One region of the Citrobacter koseri ATCC BAA-895 genome, then DNA from elsewhere that is predicted to be linked to it. Evidence: predicted binding sites of a transcription regulator. Region 1 holds the regulator's gene; the other holds the start of a gene.
What was found. The regulator LexA, encoded in region 1, represses DNA repair genes until DNA is damaged. The targets are predictions, from matches to a motif close to TNCTGTATGTACATACAGNA.
Positions count from the first base shown of each region.

Region 2: sulA (SOS-induced cell division inhibitor SulA) is a predicted target of LexA. The motif match lies at 1,929-1,948, and genes of this name have one in related genera.

Region 1 covers NC_009792.1:3,601,298-3,605,728, reverse strand. The annotation lists gene plsB (glycerol-3-phosphate 1-O-acyltransferase PlsB) at 1-1,831, opposite strand, end outside; gene CKO_RS16555 (diacylglycerol kinase) at 2,002-2,370, shown strand; gene lexA (transcriptional repressor LexA) at 2,494-3,102, shown strand; gene dinF (MATE family efflux transporter DinF) at 3,398-4,431, shown strand, end outside.
Region 2 covers NC_009792.1:1,945,733-1,950,163, reverse strand. The annotation lists gene ompA (porin OmpA) at 1-1,042, opposite strand, end outside; gene sulA (SOS-induced cell division inhibitor SulA) at 1,398-1,907, opposite strand; gene CKO_RS08935 (TfoX/Sxy family DNA transformation protein) at 2,124-2,747, shown strand; gene yccS (YccS family putative transporter) at 2,716-4,431, opposite strand, start outside.

The sequences.
Region 1 (4,431 bases):
TGCGATAGTAGGTCATCAACACGGCCTGCTCGCGCGGCAGAATGATGATATCGCCGATGGTGTCTTTCTCGACCTCAAACTTGTTCATCTGCAAGGCGTGGTCGATCAGTTCACTGGCGCTCTGCGCAGGAACCGTAGAATCCGCCGCGTACGGCACGTTGCGCAGCAGACTCAGATAGCAGTCGAGCTGTTCAGTCAGCTGCTCACGGGTCAGAGAGCGCTGGCGGGAAGCCAGTAGCGCGGTGCAGCACAGGTTCATGGCGTTGGCTGCACCGGCGTTGTTAATGCGCACCATCAGATCGGCGGCAATGTTATTCACCGTCGGTGTCAGCCAGGCCGGGCGGATAGACTCGATAGGATCGATGGATTCACGCCACTCCGGCACATGCTGGTTGAGGTAAGTCATCAATGGCATCGGTTCGCCAAAGTTGACGTAGCCCTGGCCCAGATTACGCAGTTTGCTTAAACCGCGCAGCATCTGCGGCAGGCTCTCTTTCTCTTTCGTCGCGCCACGCAACTCTTTGGCGTAAGTGCCCACTTCCATCACATGCTCATAGCCGATGTAGATCGGCACCAGCGTGATAGGACGCGTGCCGCCGCGCAACATCGCCTGAATGGTCATCGACAGCGTGCCGGTTTTCGGGTCGAGCAGACGACCGGTACGCGATCGACCGCCTTCGACGAAATATTCGACTGAGTAACCACGGCTGAACAGCTCGCCCAGGTATTCACGGAAAACGGTGGAGTAGAGCTTGTTGCCCTTGAAGGTACGACGAATAAAGAACGCGCCCAGACGGCGGAAAATCGGACCCGCCGGCCAGAAGTTCAGGTTGATGCCCGCAGCGATATGCGGCGGCACCAGCCCCTGGTGATACAGCACGTAGGAAAGCAGCATATAGTCCATATGGCTGCGGTGGCAGGGCACATAGACAATTTCATGCCCGTCGTGCGCCAACTGACGAACGCGCTCGGCGTTATGGACGTTAATCCCCTGATAAAGACGGTTCCAGGTAAAGCCCAGAATACGGTCGGTCAGACGGATCATCTCGTAGGAGAAGTTGGCGGCAATCTCTTCCATCAGCGCAATGGCGTTTTGCTGCGCCTTTTCATGGGAGATTTTTTTGCTGCGCGCTTCATCTTCCACGGCGCGAGCGATGGCTTTTGAAGCCAGCAGCTTGTTAAACAGATCCTGACGGGCTGGCAGACGCGGCCCGACCGCCGCCAGACGTTGACGGGCGAAGTGCATACGCGCCACGCGCGCCAGTTTCTGCGCGATTGTCTTGTCAGTGCCGTGTTCGTCAGCCATCCGGCGCAAAGACACGGACGGCGAGAAACGAACAAAGCTGTCGCGTCCCAGCCAGGAGACGGCAAAGAATTTCTGCACGCCGTTCAGCATACGTAAAGGCGGGTTATCTTCTCCTTTTTCGCGCCCCGGAGAGCGGCCAAACATCACCGATACCGGCACCATTTGCACATCCAGATCGGGATTGCTGCGGTGGAGATCGAGATAGTTGTGGAAAAGCTTAATGGACTCTTCTTTTGGCGTGTAATAGGTGAAGACACGCGGCCCGCCGTGAATAAAGACATAACGCGGCAGCAGCGTTCCGTCGATCTCCAGCGGCTCCAGCGGGTCGGGAAGATCGTGCGCCAGACACTGGGCGCGCAGCGTCAGCAGGTCTGCTTTGGAGTTGTACGGCAATACGTACATAATAGGGCGCGATGTATCAAGCCCCAACTCCGGGGCAGGATCTGCCGGAATAGACTTGCTTTTTACCAGCACGCTTAATGGTAAATTCAGTAATTTGTAGTAAATTCGTGGCCAGCCGGACATAAACGATGTAAAGCCTCTGGTTAATAATGCAAATGCGCTGCAAGGATATCAGAAAGTCTGGTGAATTTCTGGTGTATCCCGTCATACTTCGCGCTGCGTTGCCGTCGCCCGAATCATACGGGCCAACGATATAATTTCATTGACGCTAATAATGCAAAAAGGTTCTTTTAATGGCCAATAATACCACTGGATTCACCCGAATCATTAAAGCCGCAGGCTATTCCTGGAAAGGTTTTCGCGCCGCATGGGTCAACGAAGCGGCGTTTCGCCAGGAAAGCATCGCCGTGCTGGCAGGTGTGCTGATTGCCTGCTGGCTGGATGTGGATGCCATTACTCGCGTACTGCTGATTGGTTCTGTGATGCTGGTGATGATTGTTGAAATCCTTAACAGCGCCATTGAAGCTGTTGTTGACCGTATTGGCTCTGAATACCATGAACTCTCCGGTCGCGCGAAGGACATGGGGTCTGCGGCGGTGCTGCTGTCTATTTTCGTCGCGCTGATGACCTGGGGTCTCCTGCTATGGTCACATTTCCGCTAAGGTTTTTTCGATAAAGATTCCATAACGGTATAAAACTCCTGTTTTCTGCGCAGTTTATGGTTCCAAAATCACCTTTAGCTGTATATACTCACAGCATAACTGTATATACACCCAGGGGGCGGAATGAAAGCGTTAACGGCCAGGCAGCAAGAGGTGTTTGATCTCATTCGGGATCACATCAGCCAGACAGGTATGCCACCAACGCGTGCGGAGATCGCGCAGCGTTTGGGGTTCCGTTCCCCAAACGCCGCTGAAGAACACCTGAAAGCGCTGGCGCGTAAAGGGGTGATTGAAATTGTTTCCGGCGCATCGCGCGGTATTCGCCTGCTTCTGGACGAAGAAGAAGGGTTGCCGCTGGTCGGTCGCGTCGCCGCCGGTGAACCGCTGCTGGCGCAGCAGCATATCGAAGGCCATTATCAGGTCGATCCTTCGCTGTTTAAACCCAATGCTGATTTTCTGCTGCGTGTTAGCGGCATGTCGATGAAAGATATCGGAATTATGGACGGCGATCTGCTGGCAGTGCATAAAACCCAGGATGTCCGTAACGGCCAGGTGGTTGTGGCGCGTATTGACGATGAAGTCACGGTAAAACGCCTGAAAAAACAGGGCAATAAAGTTGAACTTTTGCCAGAAAATAGCGAATTTAAACCGATTGTGGTTGACCTGCGTGAGCAGAGCTTCACCATCGAAGGACTGGCGGTAGGCGTTATCCGTAACGGTGAATGGCTGTAATCAGGCGCTGGCACAACGCCTGATGGCGCTGCGCTTATCAGGCCTACAAATATCCCCGTAGGCCGGATAAGGCGTTTATGCCGCCATCTGGCAAATGTGCCCATAGTACCGTAGGCCGGATACGGCGTTTATGCCGCCATCCGGCAAATGTACCCGTAGTACCGTAGGCCGGATAAGGCGTTTACGCCGCCATCCAGCAAATGTACCCATAGTACCGTAGGCCGGATAAGGCATTTATGCCGCCATCCGGCGATTAATCGATTGGTTTATTTGACTTTTTCTCAGGCTCATCTGCATGCCTTTCTTCACATCCTCTGACAAAGCACTCTGGCACCTCGCCTTACCCATGATTTTTTCCAACATCACCGTTCCCTTACTGGGTCTGGTGGATACGGCTGTTATTGGTCATCTCGATAGCCCCGTCTATCTGGGTGGTGTTGCCATTGGCGCAACCGCAACCAGCTTCCTTTTCATGCTGTTGCTCTTCTTACGCATGAGCACTACCGGGTTAACGGCGCAGGCCTTTGGCGCGAAAAATCCGCAAGCGCTGGCGAGAGCGTTGGTGCAACCACTCATCCTGGCGCTGAGCGCGGGGGCGCTGATTGCGCTGCTGCGCACGCCGATTATCGATCTGGCATTGCATATCGTTGGCGGTAGCGAAGCGGTGCTGGAGCAGGCAAGACGCTTTCTGGCGATCCGCTGGCTGAGTGCCCCGGCATCTCTGGCGAATCTGGTTTTGCTTGGTTGGCTGCTTGGCGTTCAGTACGCCCGTGCGCCGGTTATCCTGCTGATTGTCGGGAATATCCTGAACATCGTTCTCGACCTGTGGCTGGTTATGGGGCTGCACATGAACGTGCAGGGGGCTGCGCTGGCGACGGTCATCGCTGAATATGCCACGCTGTTAATTGGTCTGCTGATGGTACGCAAAGTCCTTCGTTTGCGCGGTGTCTCTCCCGGTATGTTGAAACAGGCCTGGCGCGGGAACTTCCGTCGTTTGCTGGCGCTTAATCGCGACATCATGCTGCGTTCGCTGCTGCTGCAACTCTGTTTTGGCGCAATCACGGTACTGGGCGCCCGTATGGGAAGCGATATCATTGCGGTGAATGCCGTTCTTATGACGTTGCTGACCTTTACTGCCTATGCGCTGGACGGCTTTGCCTATGCGGTAGAAGCCCATTCGGGTCAGGCTTATGGCGCGCGGGACGGCAGCCAGCTACTGGACGTATGGCGGGCGGCGTGTCGCCAGTCGGGAATTGTGGCGCTGCTGTTTGCGCTGGTTTATGTGCTGGCGGGTGAGTACATCATCGCACTGCTGACTTCGCTGCCGCA
Region 2 (4,431 bases), 1.7 Mb from region 1:
CCTGCGGCTGAGTTACAACGTCTTTAACGCCTTTAACTTCGATCTCAACGCGACGATCCGGGGCCAGGCAGTCGATCAGTGCAGCGCGAGCTTTCACGTTGTCACAGGTGTTGCCAGTAACCGGGTTGGATTCGCCCATACCGCGTGCGGAGATTTTGTCAGCCGGGATACCTTTGGAGATCAGGTAATCAACAACAGACTGAGCACGTTTTTCGGACAGACCCTGGTTGTAAGCGTCGGAACCGATACGGTCAGTGAAGCCCAGAACCACGACGGAACCGTCTTTCGGGTCCAGGTTGCTCAGCTGGCTGTACATCTGATCCAGAGCCTGCTGGCCTTCTGGTTTCAGCGTTGCTTTGTTGAAGTTGAACAGAACATCAGACTTCAGAGTGAAGTGCTTGGTCTGTACTTCTGGAGCCGGTGCCGGAGCTGGAGCAATCGGAGCTGCTTCTTCCTGCTGGCCGAAACGGTAGGAAACACCAACGCTCAGCAGGCCGTTATCTGGACGACCGCCAACGGTGTTTGCGTCGCCGATGTTGTTAGTCCACTGGTATTCCAGACGGGTAGCGATGTCACGCGTTACAGCGTACTCTACGCCACCAGCGAATACTGGGGAAACACCGGTATCGTGATCTTTGAAGCCAGTGTTGTTCTGAGCGTCTGCGCGCCAAACCATACCACCCAGACGGGTGTAGACATCCAGATCGTCAGTGATCGGATAACCCAGTTTAGCAGTCAGCTGAACGCCCTGAGCTTTGAATGCACCGTTTTGAGTGTTGCCTTTGTATGGCATACGACCTAACCAGTCGTAACCCATTTCAAAACCAACGTACGGGTTTACCTGATAACCACCGAACGCACCGGCACCCAGTTGGCTTTCATGGGTCGGGCCGTTGTTGTCGATCTGGTTGTTGCCAACATCATGGAACTGAGACCAGCCCAGTTTGGCACCAGTGTACCAGGTGTTATCTTTCGGAGCGGCCTGCGCTACGGTAGCGAAACCAGCCAGTGCCACTGCAATCGCGATAGCTGTCTTTTTCATTTTTTGCGCCTCGTTATCATCCAAAATACGCCATGAATATCTCCAACGAGATAACACGGTTAAATCCTTCACCGGGGGATCAGCTCAATAGTTACTCTACCGATATCTGCGGCTTATGCCGAGCACCCCTGGCGATGTAAAGTCTACAACGTAGTTGAAAACTTACAAGTGTGAACTCCGTCAGGCATATGAAAAAAAAAGGCTTGTATACATAATATTTAACATTTCCTGCTGAGAAATCGCTCAGCGAAAATCGCGGAAACCGCTTCTGACAAGCATTCACACACAAAAAGTATTAAGCTTCAGAGCAGATGAAAGAGCAGAAAAAAAATTCCAGGATAAATCCTAATTTCACTCAATGATATAAATTTGAGTGAATTTTTAGCCCGGAATGGTGTCTCGTGGCATGAGCGTGTGCGCTCACAGGACGCATGATAAATCCCATCGCATTTCCCTCATCTGCCGCTTGCGCAAGCCGGGTGTGTTCTTCTTCGCTAAGCTCATCCGCCAGCCAGCCGATAACGACGCTGTAGTTGCCCGTCCGCAATGCGCGAATCATCGACTCCAGCGTATGGCATGGAGAAAGTTGGCTGATCTGCATCACTTTTGTTAAAGGCAGCCCCGCAGATTGAACCCATTCCCGGCTCAGCTTTTGTTGCGGCGTCAGCCAGAGCTGCCAGCGTGATTGCTGACCTAATTGTTGCAGCAGCGGTAAAAGCAGTAATTGCGTCATCATGGGCTGGTCCTCGCGATAGACCACTTCGCTAATAAGCCCGGCGGTGGTGTTCTCTGAAGAGACGCGCGCAATGCTGCCCGCAGTGGAAGAGAACAACGAAGAACGATTTGCATAGCCTGAAGTGTACATAATCAATCCAGCCCTGTGAGTTACTGTATGGATATACAGTAACCCTGCCGCCAATAAAGATCAACCCTATTTTCGGAAACAAACTCGCAATTTTTATCTGTTGTCACCGTAAAAATGAAATTCATCTTGCTCACTGAGAATAAGTTGCCTATTTTCGTCATTAACGGATCTGTTACTGCAAATCATTCTTTTACTTTATGATTTAAAAGGGATTTTATGAAATTACGTTCCTATGACAAGATCTATAAATCACAAGAATATTTAGCCTCTCTGGGCACGGTTCACTATCGTTCGCTGTTTGGTAGCTACAGCCTGACAATCGAGGATACGGTGTTTGCGATGGTGGCTGAGGGAGAGCTATACCTGCGTGCCTGTGAGCAAAGCGTCGCGTACTGCGTGAAGCATTCCCCCGTCTGGTTAACATTTATGAAACGTGGCCGTCCCGTTATGTTGAATTATTACCGGGTGGATGAAAGCTTATGGCGCGATCAACAACAGCTGGTGCTTTTATCACAGTATTCGCTGGATGCTGCCATAAAAGAAAAACGTACCCGTTTTTCACAACGTCGATTGAAGAATCTGCCAAACGTAACGTTTCATCTGGAGAACCTTCTGCATGAGGCCGGAATTAATGATGAAAACACATTGCGGATACTCGGCGCAAAAATGTGTTGGCTGCGGCTAAGAGAGAGCAATAAGCTGCTGACGGTGAAAATTCTCTATGCGTTAGAAGGGGCGATTGCTGGCGTACATGAAGCGGCGCTCCCGGCGGTACGCCGCCAGGAGCTTGCTGAGTGGGCGCAGTCGCTTACGCCGGAGCACCAGAAGGCGACGGCGTGATTTGCCGCTGTAAACGACCAATCTCAGGCAGTAATGCAATGAGCAGGCCAACTTGTTGCACCACCAGGGGTTCTTTACTGTCTGGTTTTGGCTCCAGGTGCTGAATCCGCTCTTTCAGGCTTGCCAGCTCCTGGTGAACGCGCTGTTCATCGGCGGGTTGATGGTGAAGCGCATCATCGACATAACACACTGCATCATCCAGCAGCGCCAGGACATCCGGGTTGGTGAGCTGTTCGCGATGCGCGCCCAGAGCAGAGATATAGCTGGTAAAGGTATGATTGAGGCAGAGTAACCGGAACGCCGCCTCACGAGTTTCGGCAGTGACGTCGGGTTCGCTGGACATATTCGACACCACCGAGGCCAGCTCGGCATCACGGTTGTGGGCGTCACGGCGGGCAATGCGGTAGGCCAGCCGGTTATCCCGCCCCTGATGATACTGCTCAAGGATCGCGTCCAGGTAGCGGCAGTTCGCATCCGTGGCCCGTTGCAGGACACACGGCAGGTTACGAAAGCGCCAGTCGGGCCAGATAAAGCTGACGGCGGCCCACGCGATCGCACAGCCGATCAGCGTATCGATCACGCGCGGCAAGGCAACTTCGAAGCCTTCACCCAGCAGGTTAAAACAGAGTAGCACCAGCAGGGTGATGAACATCGTCGCATGGGCATACTGTACGTTTCGAAAAGCAAAAAACAGGACGCCGGTGATAACCAGCAGTATCAACTGGCCTTCAAGCGAGGGGACAAACCACAAGATTGGTATACCAATGGCGACGCCGACCAGCGTCCCGATGACCCTCAGCGCCAGCCGGTGCCGCGTGGCGTTATAGTTCGGCTGGCAGACGAACAGGCTGGTGAGCAGGATCCAGTAACCGTGAGTCATGCCGGTAATCTGGATCAGCGCGTAACCGACGCAGAGCACCAGCGACATACGCACCGCGTGGCGAAATAGCGCTGAATCGGGAGTGAAGTTACGGCTCAGACGTAGCCAGATATCACTGAACCCATGAGGACTGTCGTCGGCAAGCAGGTTTTCTGATTCGCTGCGCGGCATTGCCTGCGCCTGCTCGGATTCAATCGTCGCCAGTTGCGCATCAATCGCCCGCAGATTGGACAACAAAAAGCCCAGTGTTTTGAGTAAGTCAGCGGATGCTCCAGCGGCGCGCATACGTTCGAGCGCCGCATCAATATGGGTAAACGCGCGCTCGAAGTGTGGATCATGCTGATAAGGCGTACGCAGTAATATACAGCGTGAGAGCTGCATACAGGCTTGCCCCTGCATCGACATCAGGCGCTGGAAACGGAACATCACGTCGCTGTGGCGGAAATGATCGCGCAACGTCTGATACTGAATATGCGATGAGCTTGCACGCTCGTGAATATCCTGCGCGACAAAATAGTAGTGCAGCGTGCGGCGGGTTCCTCGTTGCCCCCGGTCGCCGCGTAAGCGGGTAAGAAGAGAGACTTTCGTCTGATTCAGCGTCGCCATCAGTTGTCCGTTGGCCAGCGCTAAATCATACAGCGGCGCCTGGCTTTCATCCTCGATATCCGGGTCAAACAAGCGCGACTTTAACTCCAGGTAGCGTGCCAGCTGTTCGTAGCTGCGCGCCAGATTATCCTGCAAGGGGCGAATCGGGAAGAGCAGATGCCCGGTCAGCGTCAGCAGGTTGTACCATACGGCGCCAGC